2 regions of the Agrobacterium sp. NPDC058088 genome follow, and region 2 is predicted to be linked to the other one. Evidence: riboswitches for the same ligand, from Rfam matches in the RefSeq annotation. Region 2 holds a riboswitch; the other holds the start of a gene.

Region 1 (11,351 bases), on a different contig from region 2:
GCCCGACCGCCAGGATCAGCTCCACCTGCGGCATCGCCGCCATCACCCTCTCACGCCATAACGGCGCACATTCCCGTCGTGGCGGCAGGTCGCTGCCCTTGTCGTCATAACCGGGAAAACAGAAGCCCATGGGCACAATGGCGAAACGGTCCGGATCATAGAACGTCTCCCGGTCGACATCGAGCCATTGCCGCAGCCTGTCGCCGGAGGCATCGTTGAAGGGTATTCCCGTTTCGTGCACGCGCAAGCCCGGTGCCTGCCCGGCGATCACGATCCTCGCCGTCCTCGACATGACGACCACCGGCCGCGGCTCATGCGGCAGGCGATCGGCCGTTCCCCTCAGTGGAGCGTCGCGACAGACACGACAGCGGGCGATCTCGCCACGCAGCCCATCCAGCCCGTCATCCCGCAATGACGGGTATCGCTTCGTCTCAGCCATGATCCCACCCCAGAAAATGGCGGATGACGGTCAAAAAGCCTGCCGCCGGCGTTTCCAAATCCGCCGCACGGTGTTCACGCCGCCATTCGGAGGGTTTTTCGAATTCTCCCGCCCAGATGCCCCGCCCCTCCCGCCGTGCCCTCGCCTGCTCGCTGGAAAACTGAAAATAGCCTGATGCGACGGCAAAACCCGCCGACACCATTTCCGAAGAAACATCCCTGCCATCCGCGGTGCAATAAACGAGTTGCCGCCCGTAACGGTCCCTCGAGCTGCCGGAACAGGAAAAATCCCGCGCTGTCACCAGCCGTCGCAGCACCCCACGCGCCTCCGTGCCGCACGGCCAGCTCTCGCCGCCACGCAGGCATGTCTGCGCAAGCTCCGGCGCGTCGATGCCGAGAAGCCGGAAACGTTCGTCTCCCTTGGAAAGCGTATCGCCGTCTATCACGAAGAAACGGCCGACATGGGTCTCGCTGTTGATCTGGTCGAGCTTGGCCGCAATGAGAATGCCGAAAAAAACCGTGGCGAGAAAAAGCCCGCCATCGCGAATTGCCGAAAAATTCCCGCGCCTGCCTCCATTTCGTCTCATGTCACAACAAACCCTTGTCAGAAATGGCAAACAAATCCTTTCACGGCAGCATCTTCTTAAGATTTTGGGCGTAACCTGCAAGTGTTCATGTGACCCCCGCGTTGTAACAATGAGTAAAAGCGTCAGCACGTCCACCGACAAGATCATCGTCGACCGGTCGAAAAAACACCGCAACAAGGCGGTTTTCGACACGGTGAAGACGACGCGCGAACGCCTGCAGCAGGGGGCCGGCGGAAACGAAGCCTATGAACGCGAAATGCTGACCATGCACATCGCCGAAGCCTTGCAGGGCGCGATGATCATGCCGCTTTTCATCGTGCTTGCCTCCATCATCGGCGTTTACATAACCCGCGATATCAGCCTGATCATCTGGTCGCTGATTGCGTTGAGCTTTCACGCCATGTCGCTGGTGCTGGCGAAACGGGCGGCCAAGCAGGAGATCACGGACGACAATCTCCGGCATTGGAAAAACCTCTTGCTTGGCATGCAGATCCTCGTCGGCTGCGCCTGGGCCATGTTCGCACTGGCAGAGCCGGTGCGCAACGACCCGACACTCGTTCTTTTCTTCAAGGGTGCGACGCTGCTGATCGCCCTTTCGCTCACCGCCATGACCAGCTTCATGCTGCGGCGGGCAATTTTCATGACCTTCCTGCCGGTGCTGGCTGCACTGTGCATGACTTCTGCACTTTCGCGTAATCCCTTCGATGTCGGTCTGGCGCTGATGTTCGGCATGGCGATCCTGTTCTGCCATCGCATCACCAGCCGGCTTTACCAGACCAGCATCAAGCTCCTCTCCTCACAGACGGAGAAGGACGACCTGATCGCCGAACTTGAAGTCGCCAATTCGGTGTCCGACGAAGCGCGGCGGCGCGCCGAAGAGGCCAATCTGGCAAAGTCGCGCTTTCTCGCCTCCATGTCGCACGAGCTCAGAACCCCGCTCAACGCCATTCTCGGCTTTTCCGAGGTCATGTCTTCAGAGGTGCTCGGCCCGCTCAACAACCCGCTCTACAAGGAATATTCCGGCGATATCCACCGCTCCGGCCAGCATCTGCTCGATCTCATCAACGAAATCCTCGACCTGTCCCGCATCGAGGCCGGTCGCTACGATCTCAACGAGGAATCCATCTCTATGCTGGAAATCGCCGAGGACTGCATCGGCATGATCCAGCTGCGCGCCCGCGCCAAAAATATCCGGATTTCCCAGCAGTTCGAAAGCAGCCTGCCCCAAGTCTGGGCCGATGAGAAATCGATCCGCCAGGTCATTCTCAACCTGCTCTCCAATGCGGTGAAATTCACCCCGCAGGGCGGCGAGATTCTCGTGAAGGCCGGCTGGACGGCGGGCGGCGGACAATATGTTTCGATCAGGGACAACGGCCCCGGCATTCCCGAAGAGGAAATTCCCGTGGTGCTGTCGGCCTTCGGTCAGGGATCGATTGCGATCAAGAGTGCGGAACAGGGAACCGGCCTTGGCCTGCCCATTGTTCAAGCCATCCTCGCCAAGCATGATGGCCAGTTCATCCTGAAATCGAAGTTGCGCGAGGGCACCGAAGGCATCGCCATCCTCCCGGCAAAACGTGTGTTGCAGAGCCTGCCGGCCGTGGAAGACACCCACGCCATCCAGCCACGCCGCCGGTCCTTCGCTTAGGGTGTTTCAAGGAAAAGTGGCCCGGTTTTCCGTCCGGAAATGCCTTGAGGCTAACGACCTCAGAAGAACAGCGTCGTCACCAGCGAATAGAGCACGAAAAATCCGTTCGCCAGCAACAGGCAGAAGACGGCAAAGGAGCCGAGATCCTTGGCATGCCGTCCAACCGATGAGATTTCCGGCGAAATGCGGTCCACCAGCTCTTCGATCGCCGTATTCAGCGCCTCAACCGAAAACAGGAGCAGCATCAGCACCGTGAAGACGAGAAGATGCGCAAAGGGTGCTCCGACCACCAGAAGCAGGGCGAGCCCCACGCCGAAGGCGAGAACTTCATGGCGGAACGCCGCTTCCTGCCACAGACGGCCAAGCCCCTGCACGGAATAACGGGCGGCGGCGAAAAGATGCCGCCAGCCTTTTTCCTTGCGAAAGGCGGGTTCCGGTTGCGGGTTTTGCGGCGTCGCGTCCATCTTAGGCCTCAATGATCGGTACGCGGGCTGATGCGGGTGTCCACACCCGCCGCCTCGAACGTCGCCATGCCGGAATGGCAGGCGGCAGCGGCCTTGACGATGCCGGCGGCAAGTGCTGCCCCCGTACCTTCACCGAGCCGCATGCCAAGCGCGAGAAGCGGCGTCTTGCCAAGCTTTTCGACGGCGGCGAGGTGACCCGGCTCACCCGAGACATGGCCGATCAGGCAATGGTCAAGCGCCGAAGAATTGGCAGCCTTCAGAAGCGCGGCAGCGGCCGTCGCCACGTAACCGTCGATCAGCACGGGAATGCGCTGCACGCGGGCAGCAAGAATGGCGCCGGCAATCGCCGCGATCTCGCGCCCACCGAGGCGGCGCATGATTTCCAGAGGATCCGACAGGTGGTCCTTGTGGAATTCCACCGCAGCCTTCACGGCGGCGATCTTGCGGGCCATGACCTCGCCTTCCGAACCGGTGCCGGGGCCGGTCCATTCTTCTGCCGTGCCGCCATAAAGCGCCAGATTGATCGCAGCCGCAATCGTAGTGTTGCCAATGCCCATTTCGCCGACGCAGAGAAGATCGGTCCCACCGGCAATCGCTTCCATGCCGAAGGCCATGGTGGCGGCACAGTCGCGCTCCGAAAGCGCCGGCTCGCAGGTGATGTCGCCGGTCGGGTAATCCAGAGCCAGATCGAAAATCTTCAGGCCGAGATCATTGGCAACGCAGATCTGGTTGATCGCCGCACCGCCTGCCGCGAAATTTTCCACCATCTGCTGGGTCACAGAGGTCGGATAGGGCGTGACGCCGTGCCGGGTCACGCCATGATTGCCGGCAAAGATCGCCACCAGTGGACGGGTGACGGCGGGCGAACGGCCGGACCATGCGGCCAGCCACATGGCGATTTCCTCCAGACGACCCAGCGAGCCGGCAGGCTTGGTCAGTTGCGCATTGCGCTCCTTGGCCGCCACAAGCGCGTGCGTGTCCGGGCCGGGAAGCTCGCGCAACAGCGCGCGGAAATCGTCGAAGGGCAATCCGCTCATGCTCATGATGTCTGTCTCTCTCGTCACCGGGTTGGCTTTCGCATGGGCTCATGCGTCCGGAACTTGTGTTTTCCGGCAAATCGGTCTTTGTTGCGCCTCTCATAATCGCGGATGCGCCGCGGAACAACCGGAAATGCAGCGACTGCAGCGGAGAGAGCATGAAGGCCGGGGATTTTATAACAGATGTCATGCATTCCGTTGCCTTTCTCAGCCGCCTGCCGGTTCCTTCGCGGTTTTTCGACAATGATGACGGCGTGTCGATGCGGCGCACCGCCCGCGCCTTTCCAGCCGCCGGCCTGCTGATCGCCCTGCCCGCCGCTTTCCTGGTGGTGATTTTCGCAGGTTTCGACGCATCGCCTGAGCTCACCGGCTGGCTTGCCATCGGCCTGACGGCGCTCATCACAGGTGCATTGCATGAGGACGGGCTGGCCGACACGGCTGACGGTTTCGGCAGCGGCAAGGACAAGGCCCGCACCCTTGAGATCATGAAGGACAGCCGCATTGGCAGCTATGGCACCATCGCGATGGTTCTGTCCTTCGCGCTACGCGCTACCGCACTCGCATCGCTGGTCGAGACCCTGCCGGGAAAAACCGCCGCCGCCTGCCTGATTGCCGCACTCGTCCTCAGCCGCGCCCTGATGGTGTGGCACTGGCAGGCCCTGCCCCGCGCCAAGACCTCCGGCATCGCCGCCGACGCCGGCCAGCCCGGCGAAAGTGAACGAAACATCGCGATGGTGGCGGGTTTGCTGCTCTTCCTGCTTTTCACGCTGCACGCCCTGCCGCTTGTTGCCATTGCATTCGTGCTGGCCGCTGCCGTCCTTGCGGCTGTGCTGTTCGGCCGGCTTTGCGAAAGCAAGATTGGCGGCCATACCGGCGACACTATCGGCGCCTGCCAGCAGATCACGGAGATCGTTACCCTCGTCGCCCTTGCCCTTGCGGCGTGACGGCCTGATATAGAACGCCATGGAAACACCCTGCATCCATATCTGCCGCCTGGACGCGACCAACAGCCTCTGCATCGGTTGTGGCCGCACGCTGGATGAAATCGGCGGCTGGGCGGGCTTTGGCGACGAGAAACGCCGCACGATCATGCGGGCGCTGCCGCAGAGACTGGAAAATTTGAGCAAGACCGCCGAGGAGACACATACCGCATGAACAGGCTGACCATCGTTCTCCTTCTGCTGGCCGTCGGCCTTGGCCTGCTGCTCATCAATCACGACGGCGGCCGGACGCTCGGTATCGACAATGATCAATTCGCCCAGGTCCTCTATCTTCTGCCCATCGCCGGCCTCCTGTCGGCCGGCATTCTGGCGGGAAGGCGCGGCAGCCTCGGTACCGTAATCCGCCAACTCGCCGCCTGGCTGGTCATCATCCTTGGTCTCGCCTCGCTCTATCTCTATCGCTACGACCTGCAATCCTTCGGCGACCGATTGCTGAGCGGCCTCATGCCCGGCCGCGCCGTGGTGGTGACGACATCGGGTGGCGAACAGGAAATCGTGCTGCATAAATCAATGAGCGGCCATTTCGAGGCGAATGTCACCGTCGAAGGCAAGACGATCCATATGCTGGTCGATACCGGCGCAAGCTCGGTGGTGCTCGCCAATGCCGACGCAGACGCAATCGGCATTGATACGAGAGGCCTGCGTTATACCGTGCCTGTGATGACTGCGAACGGCCGCACGGCAGCAGCACCCGTCACCCTGTCCGAAATCGGCATCGGCCCGATCACCCGACGCAACATTCCCGCCCTCGTTGCCCAGGATGGGCAACTGGGCCAGAGCCTGCTCGGCATGAGCTACCTCTCCACGCTCGGTTCGCTGCAGATGCAGACCGACGAATTGCGGCTGCGCGACCGATAGGGCCAGCCCTCCCGGACTGCACTCCCCCCGCCACACGGCGCCGGAAAGAAATACCCCGTTTCGACGATAATGGGGGTATGAATTTCGCGTAAGTAGAATCCGGCAAAGCATTGCCTCTTGATTCCCTCTCATTTGATAATTTATGTTGAGCTTGTTCTCAGGGCGGGGTGCAATTCCCCACCGGCGGTATCGGGATATTCCCGGAGCCCGCGAGCGCTTCCGGTCTCCAAAGCCGGAAGGTCAGCAGATCCGGTGAGAGGCCGGAGCCGACGGTATAGTCCGGATGGAAGAGGACAAGGCATCGGATACCCGCGTGTAGCGGGCTCGAAATGCATTGTTCGCCCAAGGGATATTTGGCGCTTCGTGAAGCGCGAAAATGCCGCAAAACGGCATAACCCTTGAAAGGCTTGAAAGAAAATGACCATTGCCAAGATTGAAGACGCCATCGCCGCCATTTCCCGTGGCGAGATGGTGATTGTCGTCGACGACGAAGACCGCGAAAACGAAGGCGATATCATCGCCGCCTCCGACAGCATGACGCCACAGCAGATCGCCTTCATGATGAACCATGCACGCGGGCTGATCTGCGTCGCCATGCCGGGCGAGCGCCTCGATGCGCTCGACATTCCGCTGATGGTGCCGCGCAACACCGAATCCATGAAGACGGCCTTCACCGTGTCCGTGGATTACATCCCAGGTACCACGACGGGCATTTCCGCCACCGACCGCGCAAACACCGTACGCGCGCTGGTATCGGAGGTTTCGCGCCCGGATGATTTCGCCCGCCCGGGCCACATTTTCCCGCTGCGCGCCAACCCGGAAGGCGTTCTCGGCCGCACCGGCCATACCGAAGCGGCCGTTGATCTCTGCCGTCTTGCCGGAAAATACCCTTGCGGCACCATCTGCGAAATAGCCAATGATGACGGCACCATGGCCCGCCTGCCTCAGCTCAGGCTCTTCGCCGAACGCCATGGCCTGCTCATCGTAACCATCAAGGATCTGGTTTCCTATCTGAAGGGTGAGATCGTCGAAGAGGTGGCGCAGAAGCAGGTCGCCTGATCTGCACGCACTGTGTCCCGAATACGAAAACGCCCGGCAAGCGCCGGGCGTCGATCTGATGGAACAGGGTCCGAAACAAACTGGCTGTCAGTTGCGCAGCCGATACCCCGTCTTGAACATCCAGCCGACAACGCCGAGACAGACCGCCAGAAACAGCGTGATCATCGCCAGACTGATGATGGGATTGACGTCGGCGATCTCGTAGAAGCTCCAGCGAAAACCGCTGATAAGATAAAGCACCGGGTTGAAGTGGCTGACCGTCTGCCAGAAGGGCGGCAGCATGTCGATGGAATAGAAGCTGCCGCCAAGGAAGGTCAGCGGTGGCACGACCAACATGGGAATGAGGTTCAGCTGCTCGAAATTCGACGCCCAAATACCGATGATGAAGCCGAACAGGCTGAAACTGACAGCCGTCAGCACGAAAAACAGGATCATCATGAAAGGGTGCGCAATGGTGATATCCACGAAGAACGATGCGGTTATCAGGATGATCGTGCCGATCATCAACCCCTTGGTCGCCGCCGCGCCAACGTAACCAGCGACGATTTCCGTCATCGACACGGGCGCGGACAATATCTCATAAACCGTGCCGGTAAATTTGGGAAAATAGATGCCGAAGGAGCCGTTGCTGATACATTGCGTCAGAAGCGTCAGCATGATGAGGCCGGGCGTTATGAACGCGCCATAGGAAACTCCACCAACCTCCTGAATCCGCGAACCGATCGCCGTTCCGAACACGATGAAATAAAGCGAGGTGGAAATGACAGGCGAAATGACGCTCTGCAACAGGGTGCGGCGGGTGCGCGCCATCTCAAACAGGTAGATGGACTTCATGGCTTCGAAATTCATTTCTGGCCTCCCACCAGCGAAACGAAGATATCCTCAAGCGAGCTCTGCCGCGTGGAAATATCCTTGAAATGGATGTCGGCGGCGAAAAGAGCGCTGAGAACATCGGCAATGCGGCCCTGCTCGCCATTATCCTCGATTTCATAGGTGATGGTGCATCCGTCCTCGGACAGCGTCAGTCCAAAGGGCGCAAGGCTTTCCGGCAACGTCTCCACAGGCTGGGAAAGCGCGAGGAAAAGCTGCTTGCGGCCGAGTTTCTTCATCAGCGCCGTCTTTTCCTCCACCAGCAGCAATTCGCCGCCATTGATGACACCCACCCGGTCGGCGATTTCTTCCGCCTCCTCGATGTAATGGGTGGTGAGGATGATGGTGACGCCTCTGGAGCGTAGATCGGCGACGACGTTCCACATGTCGCGGCGCAACGCCACATCCACGCCAGCGGTCGGCTCGTCAAGGAAGAGCACCTTCGGCTCATGCGCAAGCGCCTTGGCGATCAGCACGCGGCGCTTCATGCCGCCGGACAGTTCCCGCAGCATATTGTCCTTCTTGTCCCACAGCGAGAGGGACTTCAGAATGCTTTCGATCAGTCCCGGGTTCTTCTTCTGCCCGTGCAGGCCGCGAGAGAAACTGACCGTATTCCACACGGTCTCGAACATATCCGTTGTCAGTTCCTGGGGCACCAGGCCGATGAGCGCACGGGTCTGTCGGAAGTCCTTCACCACATTATAGCCGCCGACAAGCACCGAGCCTTCACCCGGATTGACGAGACCGCAAACGATGGAGATCAGCGTCGTCTTGCCGGCGCCGTTCGGGCCAAGAAGTGCAAGGATTTCACCCTGCCTGATATCGAGGCTGACACCCTTGAGCGCCTGAAAGCCATTTGCGTAGGATTTTGTCAAATTCCGTATCGAAACAATGGCATTCATGACGAACTCTTTTGAAAATCGAGTGAGATGAACGCCATATAGGCCGCAGAGGTTGCAAAAGCCAGCCCGGCAGGCTGAACACTGCGTTCGACGCAGACGGAAAATCAGCCGTAAACGCTGTAGAAAAACTGCGCGGCGACAAAGACCAGAAATACGCCGAAGGCCCGCTCCAGCTGCTTTTTGCTGAGCGCATGGGCAAGCCGCGCGCCATAGGGCGCGACGAGAAGCGTGATGGGGATGAGCAGCACCACGGCGATCCAGTTAATGAAACCGGTCGAAAACGGCGGCAGGCCCGCATCGCCCCAGCCGGCCCAGATATAGCCGAGAAGCCCCGGCAGCGAGATCAGCACACCGACGCCGGAAGAGGTGGCGACGGCCTGATGGATCGTTCGTCCGTAAAGCGTCATGAAGGTATTGTTCATCACCCCACCACCGACGCCCATCAGGCCGGACAAAAGACCAATACCCGTGCCGACCAGAAACCGGGCCGGGTTTTTCGGCAGATCGGAGCCGAGGTGCCAGCTCGCCCGGTTGACGATCATGCGGAAGGCGAGCGCGAGCGCGATGAAGGCGAAGATCAGCCGCAATGCGACGCTGGAAGCATATGCCGCCACGACGGATGCGAGGATGGTGCCGAGCGGCACGGCGACGATCCAGCCCTTCAACAGATCGATATCGACCGCGCCCTTCTGGCGATGCGTCAGGAACGAACGGATGGAGGTCGGCACGATGATGGCGAGCGAGGTGCCAAGCGACAGATGCATGCGCACCGCCTCCGGCACATCCAGAAGCCCGAAGACGTGGTAGAAGACCGGCACCAGCACCGCACCGCCGCCAATGCCAAACAGCCCCGCCAAAAGTCCGGCCACCACACCGGCGGCCGCAAGGGCGACGACGAAGACCATTATCTCTGAAACAGGGGGCATGAAAGCGGGCTCCCGGGGGCCGTTGTCACAAACATGTGACGCTCATAGCGTATCAGAAAAGCGCGGCAAGCCATGTTGGCCGCAGGTCAGTACGGCGCGATGTCTTTTGCCGCATATCCGCGCCGGATGGACCACTCCATGGGATCGTTTTCCCATTGCATGCCCTTGCAAAGACGCCGACATCCCCCCGATAAGGCCGTCTTCTTCACCGGCCTTCGGGCCGGTCTTTTTTTGTGGGAATGAGACGGGCGATTATCGAGCTAGCGGCAGCGAAACATCCTCGACCTTCGTCATTCCGTCCATATCCAAAAATCCGGCGCCTATGTTATCGGCGGCAGCCCGATGACAAGCCGCACTCCGTATTCGACGTCATCCTCGGCCTTGTGCCGAGGATCTGCCAACGTATCGCCGATAGCGGCGTTGCAGATGCTCGGGACAGGCCCGAGCATGACGGAGCAGACGCTTTCAAACTTAGCCGCCAACCTCCACCGGCGCGACTTAATCACAATGCCTGTAACCCGACTTGCGGGTGCGCAGGTCGAAGTGAAAATGATTCCAATGGTTGGGATCGCTGCCCGGCCCGAGAACGGTCGAGAAGTATTTGCAGCTGTCGGACCTCACCGCCTTCAGCAGCGCCTTTTCGCGGAAAGCGAAGAAGCTCTTGCTGCGCACGTCGATCTCCTTGCCGTTCTTCAGCGTGATGGTGCCGATATCGATGGCATTGCCACGCGCATGTTCGGACCAGGGATTGCTGGAACGCGAATTCATCTTGCGGCAGGAATAACCACCCATCGGCGTGATGCGGCCGACGCCCGAGAGGTAACGGAAGCGCGAGGATGGTACGAGTTCGAACTTCACCCATTTGGCAAAAGCAAGCGTGACCTGGCAATTGAGCTTCACGGCCGGGCGGATGGCGACGCCGCTGGCAAGTCCGCTGAGTTCGATCGGATAATCGATGCCGCAGGTCGGGCCGTCGGCAATACGGGCGACGTCGCGGAAGGCGACGCCGAGGCGGCGCAATTCGCTGCGGCAGGCGACTTCGGAAGACGGCATGACGCCAGGCGGCATCGACCGGTTGCTTTGCATCCCACCGCCCGCCATCGGATCGTTTGGCATGAGCATGGCGACCTCCTCGACCGGCTGGCGGCGGGAGGAGGAGCCGAGTGGCGGCGGAGGAATGAGCCGCGACTGGCTGGCGGCCGGTTGCCGCCGTGGGGGCGAAACGGCAACCGGATTGTCGGTGCCGATGCCGTCCACCACCGGCTGCGCCGACGCGCCTTCGGCAATATCGGCATCCTGCTCTTCGGCAAGCCCGCGTACCGGCTCCACGCCCAGCATGGAATCCATGTTCACGCCGCCTTCGCCTTCAGCGATCTGGTTGCTGGCCATCTGCTGCCCGGGCATGGGCTGGCTCTGCATGGTCTGCGCCGGCGCGGTCGCATGACCGCTGGCCGCCATGCGCGCCTGATGCTGGGATTCGAGTGTCGAATAACCCTGCGCGCCCTGCGGCGATTGCAGAAGTGGATCCTGCGAGGCGTAATGCTCCGGCATCGGCTGCGAAACG
Region 2 (11,351 bases):
CAGGGCAGGGAGGCGGCGGAAACGAGAATATTGCCCTCGAAGGCGAAGGTGGGTTTGCCGGCGAGCCGCCATGCGACGGTGGTGGTGATGCCGCGTTCGGGCGCGATGAAATGCGGCAGCGTCGTCATGACCGAGGAGCCGGTGCCGAAGGTTACCTTGCCATCACCCGGATTGAAGGCGCCATGGCCGAAGAGAGCGGCGTGGCTGTCGCCGATGGCGGCGAGGATCGGCGTGCCGTCCTTGATGCCGGGAACGCCTGATGTCACGCCGAAATCGCCGCTGCTGTCGCGCAGATCGGGCAGGGTGTCGATATCGATGCCGAAGAGTTCGCAAAGCTCATCGCTCCAGACTTGCCGATTGAGATCGAGGACCTGGCTGCGGGCGGCATTGGAGGCGTCGCAGGCATGGACCTTGCCGCCGGTGAAGCAATGGATGAGCCAGCTGTCAATGGTGCCGAGGCGGAGCCTGCGGCCCTTCGGCGCGCGCTCCAGCAGCCAGCGCATTTTTGCGCCCGGAAACATCGGGTCGATCGGCAGGCCGGTCAGCGCCATGACGCGCTCGGAATGGCCCTTCTCGATCAGCTCGGCGCAGTCCTGCGCCGTGCGGCGGCATTGCCAGCTGAGCACCGGGCCGAGCGGCTCGCCGGTCTCGCCATCCCAGATGGTGACTGATTCGCGCTGGTTGGAGATCGCGATGGCTGCGACATCGACGGCGGAGGGCGCGGCGGCAAGGCAGGCGGAGACTGCCTCGCAGACCGAGGCCCAGATGCGCTGCGGCTCCTGTTCCACCCAGCCGGGCTGCGGATAGGCGATGCCGACTGGTGATGAGCCGCGCGCCAGCAGCTCTCCGCTTTCCGAGACGAGAATGGCCTTGGAATTGGTGGTGCCCTGATCGATGGACAGAATCGCGCGCATCATGGGAGTCTTTCGTCGGCAGTTTTCGTTTCCGCCTTGCGGCGATTAAACGACGATATTGCAGAAAGGGTGTCGCCGCGCATCCGAAGACACGCGACGACTCTGGGAGGAGACTTTATTTTCTCTTGATCAGCGCTTCGGCCGCATCCGCAATGGCGGCCGGCGCCATGCCGAATTCATCGAGCAGCCATTCGGCCGAACCGGTATGGGCGAAGACACCCGGAACGCCGAGGCGCTTCATCGGTACGGGGGCCTGTTCGACCACGACTTCGGCAATGGCCGAGCCGAGGCCGCCGAAGATCGAATGTTCTTCAGCCGTCAGGATCGCGCCGGTGTCCTTCGCTGCTGCGACGATCGCCGCCTCATCGATGGGACGCACGGTCGCCATGTTCAGCACACGCGCCTTGACGCCACGGCTGGCGAGAATATCGGCGGCCTTGACGATGCGGTGCGTCAGCGTGCCGTTGGCGATCAGCGTCACATCGGAGCCTTCGCGCAGCAGGTTGGCGCGGCCAAGTTCGAAGACATGGCCTTCCGGCAGCAGATCCGGCACGCCGACGCGCGACAGGCGCAGGAAACAGGGCCCGGCATAGTCTGCCGCCCATTTGACTGCGGCCGCCGTCTCAATGCGGTCGCAAGGGGCGATGACCGGCAGGTTCGGCAGAACGCGGGTCCATGCGAAATCCTCGATGGAATGATGCGTCGGGCCGAGTTCGCCATAGGCCATGCCTGATGAAATGCCGATCAGCTTCACATTGGCGTTGGAATAAGCAAGGTCGGCCTTGATCTGCTCCAGCGCGCGGCCGGTGAGGAAGCAGGATGCGCCGCAGACGAAGGGCAGCTGGCCGCCATTGGCGAGACCGGCGCCAACGCCGACCATATTCTGTTCGGCGATCCCGACATTGACGAGGCGCTCGGGGAATTTCGACTTGAAGCCGCCGAGCTTTGAGGAGCCGACCGAATCGTTGCAGACGGCGACGACCCTGTCATTGCCGGCGGCCAGCGCTTCCAGCGTTTCGGCGAAGGCGTCGCGGCAGTCATACAGTTTGGCGGCGGTTACGGGCGCGTTCATTACAATGTCTCCGAAAGTTCTTTGACGGCGATTTCATATTGTTCCCTGCTCGGAACCTTATGGTGCCAGTCGACGCGGTCCTGCATGAAGGAAATTCCGTGGCCCTTGTTGGTGTGGGCGACGATGCAATGCGGACGGTCGCCGCGATGCTCCAGCGCCGGCACGACTTCCACCATGGCATTGCCGTTGATTTCGCTGACTTCCCAGCCGAAAGCCTCCAGCTTCGGGCGAAGCGGTGCGATATCATTGGTTTCCGAAAGCGCCGCACCCTGCTGGAAGCGGTTGTGATCGACGATCAGCGTCAGGTTGTTCAGGCCGAACTGTGCGGCGGACATGATGGCTTCCCAGTTGGAGCCTTCCTGCATCTCGCCGTCGCCGGTCATCACATAGGTGTGGTAGTTCGCACCAGAAAGTTTGGCTGCTTTTGCCATGCCGACGGCAACCGGCAGTCCGTGACCGAGCGGGCCGGTATTGGTTTCCACACCCGGAACCTTGTTACAGTTCGGATGGCCGTTGAGGCGCGAATTCGGCCGCAGGAAAGTGGAGATTTCCTCTTCCGGGATGAAACCGCGCTTGGCAAGCGTCACATACAGCGCGCAGGCCGTATGGCCCTTGGAAAGCACGAAACGGTCGCGGGCAGGGTTTTTCGGATCATCCGGCCAGATGCGCAGGACGCGGAAGTAAAGGGCCGTCATGATGTCGATAGCAGACATTTCGCCGCCGACATGGCCCGCACCCGCTTCGAAAACAGCCTGTACGTCGCGAAGGCGAATCTGGCGCGCAATGCGCTCTAGCTCCTGGGACTGCATGGAATCCTCTTCAAAACATGCGTGTGAATATTTATACAGCTATTTATATAATTGCAGAGATGCCGTTTCTGTCAAGCTCGAATTGTAAATTGTCCTGTTTAGATCCGCGTGAGCGGGCATGGGGATGGTGCAACATCCCAAGCGGCGGATACCCACGCAGCCCTCATTCCTGCGCTTGTCACAGGAACCAGCGAGCCTACGTCCTTGGGCTGTAGGGGGTCTTTTCGCCTCGCAGACGTGCGTCGGCTGGATTCTTGTGACAAGCACAGGAATGAGGGGAGGGGCGACAGGCCTCGCCATTAAGGCCCTATTGACAACCTTCTCGAAACTAGCTTATGCATGTTTCACCGATGATGAATAATTATTCTAATCGGTTTAAAAAAGGCAAGACTGTCACCGGGAGGAGCCATGTCCGCGATTGAACGCAATGAGGGGGTCACGCACACCAGGAGCCCGCTTGCCTGGTTGAGCGGAGCGACCGGACCTCTTTTGGGCCTGCTGCTGCTCTGCGTGTTTCTGACCTTCGCCAGCGAGAATTTCCTGTCGCTGCGCAATGGGCTCAACATTCTCGACCAGATCACCGTTCTCGGCATCATGGCCGTCGGCATGACCTTCGTGATCCTGCTTGGCGGCATCGATCTGTCTGTCGGCTCGGTTCTGGCGCTGTCGATGATGATCGTGGGCTGGACGGCCAATGTGGCGGGCATGCCGATGGGCATGGCCATCGTGCTGGCGCTGATCGCGTCCGCCGCCTGCGGCCTCGTGGTAGGTATTCTGGTTACGGCTTTTCGGGTGCCGGCCTTCATCGCCACGCTGGCCATGATGTCGGTGGCGCGCGGTATCGCCAACATGATCACCGATGGACAGCAGATCGTCGGTTTCCCTGACTGGTTCATGATGCTGGCAATCGACCGCCATTTCGGCGTGCTGACAGCGACCGTGCTTTTGATGCTCGTCGTCGTTCTTGTTTCCTGGCTGTTCCTGCGCTTCCGTTCGGAAGGCCGGACGGTCTTTGCGGTCGGCGGTAACCCGGAAGTGGCGCGCCTTGCCGGCATCAATGTGCCGCTGGTGACGATCTGCGTTTATGTAGCCTGTGCGGTTCTTGCCGGTCTTGCCGGTATCGTTCTTGCGGCACGTCTCGACTCGGTGCAGCCCTCCAGCGGCTTCGGTTACGAGCTGGATACGATTGCGGCCGTCGTCATCGGCGGAACCTCGCTTTCGGGCGGTGCAGGCGGCATCGGCGGAACGCTGATCGGCGTGCTGATCATCGGCGTGCTGCGCAACGGCCTCAACCTGCTCAACGTCTCTCCCTTTCTGCAGCAGGTCATCATCGGTGTCGTCATCGTGCTGGCCGTGGGTGCTGAAACATTGCGTCGCCGCAGAAGCTGAATTTGCTTGCGGATGGCGCTGAGCCGTCCGCGCAATAAACGACCCTCCCGGCAAGGGAGGCGTGAAAAACGGCCGGAGGGGAGGAGGTTCGATCTGCCCGAAGGTCAACAATCAACAAATGGAGGAATAATCATGAAATTTTCACGCATTCTGCTGACATCCGCCGCCCTTCTCGCCCTGTCGCTCGGCCAGGCCAATGCCGCAGAAGTCAAGAAGATCGGCCTTGCCGTCGCCAATTTGCAGGCGAACTTCTTCAACCAGATCAAGCAGGCCGTCGAAGCCGAAGCCAAGACGCGCGGCATTGCCGTCGTGACCGTTGACGCCAAAGGTGACGGCCCGACGCAGGTCAACCAGATCCAGGATCTGCTGACCCAGAATATCGACGCACTGATCTATATTCCGGCTGGCGCCGCTGCCGCCACCGTTCCCGTGAAGCTTGCGAAAGCCGCCGGCGTGCCGGTCATCAACATCGACCGCAATGCCGATGGCGCGCCGGGTGATACCTTCCTCGCCACCGATTCCGTCGCTTCCGCCAAGGCGGTTTGCGATTACATCATCAAGCAGGCTGGCGGCTCGGGCAAGATGGTCATCATCCACGGCCAGAAGGGCACGACGCCGGAAGTCGACCGCACGAAGGGATGCATGGAATCGGTGAAGGCCAATTCCGGCGTGAAGATCGTTGCCGAACAGTGGTCCAACATGTGGAGCCAGGATGAAGGCTTCCAGATCATGCAGAACATGCTGCAGGCCAATCCTGATATCTCCATCGTCTTTGCCCAGGCTGACGGTCTGGCGCTCGGCGCGGCACAGGCGATCAAGGTTGCCAATCCCTCGCAGAAGATCGTCGTTGGCGGCTTCGATGGTGATACGGCGGCCCTTGAGGCGCTGAAGAATGGTGTCTTCGACGTGACCGCGACGCAGCAGACCCAGAAGATGGGTCGCACGGCTGTCGAGATGGCCGTCAAGATCGTCGGCGGCGAGAAAGTTCCGGCCGTGCAGCTTTCCGATGCGACACTGACCACCAAGGAAAACGTCGCGGGCTTTATCGCCAACCATCCCTGATGCATCCGCCCCGCGCGTCCGCTGGGATGCGCGGGGCTCTCACTGGTTTGTTTTTATGCAATTTGGACAAAGGCGTGGCGTATTTCCGCCGCGATCGTGTCCTGGGAGGTCCCGTCATGCGCGAGCCGGTTCTTTCGCTCCGTGGCATCAGCAAACGTTACGGTCCGCTTGAAGTCCTGAAAAACGTCGATCTCGACGTTTATTCCGGTGAAGTGGTGGCCTTGCTGGGTGAAAACGGTGCAGGTAAGTCGACGCTTTCAGGCATCATCGCCGGTTCGCGTGAACCGTCCGAGGGCACGATGACATGGTGCGGTGAACCCTATGCGCCGTCCTCACCGCGTGCGGCGATCGACAAGGGCGTCGTTCTGATTCACCAGGAGCTCAAGCTTCTTCCCGAGCTTTCCATAGCCGAGAATGTGTTTATCGGCCGCTGGCCGATGAAGAACGGCATCGTTGACCGGGCTGAAATGGTGCGCAGAGCCCAACAGCAGCTGGCACGCCTCAACCTTCACATTCCCGCAACCCGCAAGGTGGCGGGTCTCTCGACTGCCAATCAGCAGCTGATTGAAATCGCCAAGGCGCTGGCGCTGGACGCCAAGCTCCTGATCCTCGACGAGCCGACGGCCGCACTTGGCGGCGCAGAAACGCAGGCGCTCTTCGAGCAGGTGCGCAAGCTGCGCGCCGAGGGTGTGGGCATCATCTATATTTCCCACCGCATGGAAGAGATCAAACAGATCACCGACCGCATCGTTGTTTTACGCGATGGCGAGCGTGTGCACGAGTTTGCCGATAGCGCGACGCCGGTGCGCACCATCGTCGAAAGCATGGTCGGCCGCTCGTTGGAGCGCCTGTTCCCGGCGTTGCCGGAGCCGCAGGACAAGGTAGTGCTGGAGGTCAAGGGACTGACCGGCGCGACCAACGCCTTCCGCGACATCAGCTTCGGCGTTCGCGCCGGCGAAATCCTTGGCATTGCCGGTTTGATCGGTGCCGGTCGCACCGAGCTGGTGCGCGCCATTTCCGGCGCCGATCCGACCAGTGCGGGCGAGGTTCTTCTGGATGGCAAGGTGCTGACGCTGAAAGGCCCGGCAGACGCAATCGCCAGGGGTATCGTCATGGTGCCGGAAGACCGCAAACTGCAGGGGCTGGTTGTGGAGCACGAGATCGGTGAAAACCTGATCTATGCCAATCTTGACCGCGTCGGCTCCGGCTGGATCACACCCGGCATCAAGCGGGCCTTCACAAAGGAGGCGATCGCAAAGTTCGGCGTGAAGGGGCGCAGCGAACAGCCGGCCTCTGATCTTTCGGGCGGCAACCAGCAGAAGGTGGTGATTGCCAAATGGCTTGCCCGCAATCCCCGCGTTGTCGTGCTGGACGAGCCGACGCGCGGCATTGATGTCGGCGCGCGGGCTGGCATTTACGATATCATCGTCGGTCTGGCGAAAAGCGGCGTTGCCGTTATCGTCGTCAGTTCCGATCTGGAGGAAGTGCTGGGCGTTTCCAACCGCATCCTCGTGCTCGCGCAGGGAAAACAGGCCGGCATCCTCAACCGCGACGAAGCAAACGATGTCTCGGTCATGGAACTGGCAACCATCTGAAGAAGGAAATAAAGATGTCCACCATCACCCTCAATGCGCCGAAACTGTTCGATCTCTCCGGCCAGGTGGCGCTCGTCACCGGCGCCGGTTCCGGCATCGGCCAGCGGATCGCCATGGGGCTTGCCCAGTCCGGCGCGAATGTCGCGCTGCTCGACCGCCGCACCGATGACGGTCTGGCGCAGACGGCCGACTTCATCGCCAAAGCCGGCCGCAAGTCTGTCCAGATTGCGGCTGACGTCACCAGCAAAGAGGCGTTGACTGAAGCGGTTGCGCGTACTGAGGCCGAGCTTGGCGCGCTTTCAATCGCCGTCAATGCGGCCGGCATCGCCAATGCCAATCCTGCCGAGGAGATGGAGGAAAGCCAGTTCCAGACGATGATGGACATCAATCTGAAGGGCGTTTTCCTGTCCTGCCAGGCGGAAGCCAACGCCATGCTGAAGAACGGGCGCGGCGCAATCGTCAACATCGCTTCCATGTCCGGCGTCATCGTCAATCGCGGGCTGATGCAGTGCCACTACAATGCCTCGAAGGCAGGCGTCATCCACATGTCGAAATCCATGGCGATGGAGTGGGTGGGTCGCGGCATCCGCGTTAACACCATCTCGCCGGGTTATACGGCAACGCCGATGAATACCCGACCGGAAATGGTGCATCAGACCAAGCTGTTCGAAGAGCAGACGCCAATGCAGCGCATGGCAGGCGTGGATGAGATGGTCGGTCCGGCGATCTTCCTGCTGTCAGATGCAGCGAGCTTCGTGACGGGTGTCGATTTGCTGGTGGATGGCGGTTTCTGCTGCTGGTAGGTTTTTTGTTTCTGGCGCTCTGCCTCGGCGTGGTGGGCCGGATGTTCAAGACGGGGTATCGGCTGCGAAACTGACCGCCAGTTTGTTTCGGACCCTGCTCCATCAGATCGACGCCCGGCGCTTGCCGGGCGTTTTCGTATTCGGGACACAGTGCGTGCAGATCAGGCGACCTGCTTCTGCGCCACCTCTTCGACGATCTCACCCTTCAGATAGGAAACCAGATCCTTGATGGTCACGATGAGCAGGCCATGGCGTTCGGCGAAGAGCCTGAGCTGAGGCAGGCGGGCCATGGTGCCGTCATCATTGGCTATTTCGCAGATGGTGCCGCAAGGGTATTTTCCGGCAAGACGGCAGAGATCAACGGCCGCTTCGGTATGGCCGGTGCGGCCGAGAACGCCTTCCAGGTTGGCGCGCAGCGGGAAAATGTGGCCCGGGCGGGCGAAATCATCCGGGCGCGAAACCTCCTATACCAGCGCGCGTACGGTGTTTGCGCGGTCGGTGGCGGAAATGCCCGTCGTGGTGCCTGGGATGTAATCCACGGACACGGTGAAGGCCGTCTTCATGGATTCGGTGTTGCGCGGCACCATCAGCGGAATGTCGAGCGCATCGAGGCGCTCGCCCGGCATGGCGACGCAGATCAGCCCGCGTGCATGGTTCATCATGAAGGCGATCTGCTGTGGCGTGATGCTGTCGGAGGCGGCGATGATATCGCCTTCGTTTTCACGGTCTTCGTCGTCGACGACAATCACCATCTCGCCACGGGAAATGGCGGCGATGGCGTCTTCAATCTTGGCAATGGTCATTTTCTTTCAAGCCTTTCAAGGGTTATGCCGTTTTGCGGCATTTTCGCGCTTCACGAAGCGCCAAATATCCCTTGGGCGAACAATGCAATTCGAGCCCGCTAAACGCGGGTATCCGATGCCTTGTCCTCTTCCATCCGGACTATACCGTCGGCTCCGGCCTCTCACCGGATCTGCTGACCTTCCGGCTTTGGAGACCGGAAGCGCTCGCGGGCTCCGGGAAAATCCCGATACCGCCGGTGGGGAATTGCACCCCGCCCTGAGAACAAGCTCAACATAAATTATCAAATGAGAGGGAATCAAGAGGCAATGACCTCACGCAGGCCTTGCGCATGAAAAGAAAGCGTCGGCAGTATACTGTGCCCTTTTGCGTTTCTGATCTTCTCAAGAGCATTTAAGCACTTTTTTATCCATTCTCCTTAGCATTAAATGGGTGCTTGGGCGACGTTACGCTGCGGGAGAGAGGTTAGAGCATGAAATTGTCCCAAAAAGCGAAATCTATCGGTTTCAGAACGTCGAGTGGGATGGCTTTATTGCTCATATCGGTTCTCCTGGTGGCATTTGTCGGAATTAGAGGTATCGGAAGCCTGGCAGGCGCCGTATCTCAGACAGTGGATACGTCAAAGGTACTTATTGGAGCCAATCAGGCTGAAGGCGCTATTATTCAGTATCTTGTCGGTAAAGAACCGAAGCGCATCGATGAAGCGACCAGCGCCCTCGAGACGGCGCAGACGACGCTCAATTCTCTGGCGCTGTCAAAAGAACAAGGCTCGCAGCTCTCGGATGGCATCTCGATGATGTCGAATGCGGTCAAAGCTCTCGCAATATCCCAGGACGCGGTTCAGAACGCAGGCGTTGCTCTGCGCGATGCGACCGGAAGCTTGGTCTCCTTGGCCGAGCAGGCTGAAAAGAGTGCCCAGGATATCGCCAACCAAGCCGAGACCAATTCGAACAACGCATTGATAACTCTGAATACCATCCGCATCCTCATCCAAAACGCCGGCATTTTCAGCAACGCAATGAATGCTGTCGAACTGGCACTGGTAAAAGCCTCCGCTTTGGGTAACCAGATATCGCCCGATCAGATCGCAGAACCTATGGCTCGTGCCGAGGTCAGCCTGGCTGAAGTTGTTAAGCTTGGTGGAACACCAAACATCCAGCCGATCGTCAGCAGCCTGGCAAGCACCTTCGCGGAGATCCAGACGGCCCTGTCCAAGGACAACGGCGCCGCTTTGTCATCGACGTACGACTTTGCGCTTTTCACTAGAAGTTCTGCTGCTTCTCAGAAGCTTAACGAAGCGCTACGCATATCGGCAGAAACGGAACTGGCTTCCAAAAGCGAGAAGGACAACGCGCGATCCAAAGCGCGTATCGTGTCCGGAACTGCACGCAACTTCGCCAATGTGTTAAAGGATACCCTGGTTCAAGTCGAGCGATATCGCCTCCGACCATCCGATGACGCCGCCGTGACCGTCACTGCAGGCCTGAAAAAGGCGCAAGCTTTGGGCGGCATGCTTGCCAAGACGTCCGGCAATGATATGACCGCCAGCCTTGCCCAGCTGAACGAGACCTTCAACGCCTTGAAGACGAATTTGGCATCGTTTGATCAGCAAGCCTCGCTGGTCGTCTCGACGTCAAAGAGCGTCACCGATGGCATTGTCGAGATTGCGGGCGAAATTGCGTCGAAATCCGAGCTTCAGGGCAATCAGGGTACGTCCTGGATGTGGGGTGCTGGTTTGTTCAGCCTCTTACTGGCTATGGCTATTGCGTTCTTCATGGTCCGGTCCGTTGCACGGCCGATGATGCAAGTCGCGCAGGCAATGGCGCGGCTGGCCAGGGGGGAGTCCGATACACATCTGAAGCTCGCCAAAACCGACAATGAGATCGGGGAGATGATCGGCGCGCTGCAAGTGTTCCAGGAAAATGACCGCGCCCGGATCAATGCCGAAGCCGAGGCTGACCGCGAACGGCTGCAGGCGGAAACTATGCGGCTTGAACGTGAAGCCGAACGTATGAGTGAAGCGCAGGCAATGGAACATGCGTTCCGCCAAATTTCGGGTGGTCTGGATGCACTCTCCAAAGGGGATCTGACAGCGCGCGTCGGAGTGGTCGATTCGAGATATGAGGGGATCAGAGACCATTTCAACAGCGCGGTTTCCACTTTGGAGGAGGCAATCGATGCTGTCATCCTGAGCGTCGGGACGATCCAGTCGGGATTGTTTGAAATATCAAGCGCCTCTAACGATCTTGCACGCCGGACGGAGCAGCAGGCCGCCTCTCTCGAAGAGACGGTTGCCGCTCTTGGTGAGGTGACCAGCGGCATCAACGCCACCGCGGATGGTGCAGGCCATGCCCAGAAGTCTGTGGCGCTTGCCAAGACGAACGCCGAAAGTGGTGGAGCAGTGGTGGAGCGTGCAATCAGTGCGATGGGCGAAATCCAGGGCTCGTCTGCAAAGATCGGCAACATCATCGGTGTGATCGACGAAATCGCGTTCCAGACGAACCTGCTGGCTCTCAATGCAGGGGTTGAAGCTGCTCGTGCCGGGGACGCGGGCAAAGGTTTCGCCGTCGTGGCGCAAGAAGTACGCGAACTTGCCCAAAGATCTGCGGGAGCCGCTCGCGAAATCAAGGGATTGATTTCAACCTCGACAGCCCAGGTCACAACAGGCGTGAAGCTCGTCGGAGAGACGGGGACATCACTTAGGGAAATTTGTGAGCAAGTGGGCGGCATTACCGCCATCGTAGACAAGATTGCGATGGCGGCCAGGGAACAGGCGTTAAGCCTCCGTGAAGTTTCCACGGCGGGCGACGAGATGGATAAGGTTACGCAACAGAATGCCGCCATGGTTGAGGAGACAAGCGCGGCATCGCAAACTCTCGTACATGAGACCCAAAAGCTGGCTCAGA

Evidence for each region. Region 2 has a riboswitch for FMN ahead of ribB (3,4-dihydroxy-2-butanone-4-phosphate synthase). Riboswitches for the same ligand answer to the same signal wherever they lie in the genome.
Region 1: another riboswitch for FMN. It lies ahead of ribB (3,4-dihydroxy-2-butanone-4-phosphate synthase); the one in region 2 lies ahead of ribB (3,4-dihydroxy-2-butanone-4-phosphate synthase).

Annotation. Positions count from the first base shown of each region.
Region 1 is NZ_JBHVSU010000001.1:649,047-660,397, reverse strand. Features, by position in the region: gene ACFVTJ_RS03255 (uracil-DNA glycosylase family protein) at 1-439, opposite strand, end outside; gene ACFVTJ_RS03250 (thermonuclease family protein) at 432-1,025, opposite strand; gene pdhS2 (two-component system sensor histidine kinase PdhS2) at 1,135-2,670, shown strand; gene ACFVTJ_RS03240 (diacylglycerol kinase) at 2,730-3,134, opposite strand; gene cobT (nicotinate-nucleotide--dimethylbenzimidazole phosphoribosyltransferase) at 3,143-4,177, opposite strand; gene ACFVTJ_RS03230 (adenosylcobinamide-GDP ribazoletransferase) at 4,330-5,115, shown strand; gene ACFVTJ_RS03225 (DUF1289 domain-containing protein) at 5,135-5,326, shown strand; gene ACFVTJ_RS03220 (TIGR02281 family clan AA aspartic protease) at 5,323-6,030, shown strand; FMN riboswitch at 6,180-6,329, shown strand; gene ribB (3,4-dihydroxy-2-butanone-4-phosphate synthase) at 6,448-7,089, shown strand; gene ACFVTJ_RS03210 (ABC transporter permease) at 7,177-7,938, opposite strand; gene ACFVTJ_RS03205 (ABC transporter ATP-binding protein) at 7,935-8,861, opposite strand; gene ACFVTJ_RS03200 (sulfite exporter TauE/SafE family protein) at 8,966-9,787, opposite strand; gene ACFVTJ_RS03195 (extensin family protein) at 10,286-11,351, opposite strand, start outside.
Region 2 is NZ_JBHVSU010000006.1:177,565-188,915, reverse strand. Features, by position in the region: gene ACFVTJ_RS17665 (FGGY family carbohydrate kinase) at 1-914, opposite strand, end outside; gene ACFVTJ_RS17660 (transketolase family protein) at 1,030-1,986, opposite strand; gene ACFVTJ_RS17655 (transketolase) at 1,986-2,795, opposite strand; gene ACFVTJ_RS17650 (ABC transporter permease) at 3,204-4,184, shown strand; gene ACFVTJ_RS17645 (sugar ABC transporter substrate-binding protein) at 4,317-5,246, shown strand; gene ACFVTJ_RS17640 (sugar ABC transporter ATP-binding protein) at 5,363-6,841, shown strand; gene ACFVTJ_RS17635 (SDR family oxidoreductase) at 6,856-7,644, shown strand; partial or broken gene ribB (3,4-dihydroxy-2-butanone-4-phosphate synthase) at 7,806-8,447, opposite strand; FMN riboswitch at 8,566-8,715, opposite strand; gene ACFVTJ_RS17625 (methyl-accepting chemotaxis protein) at 8,918-11,351, shown strand, end outside.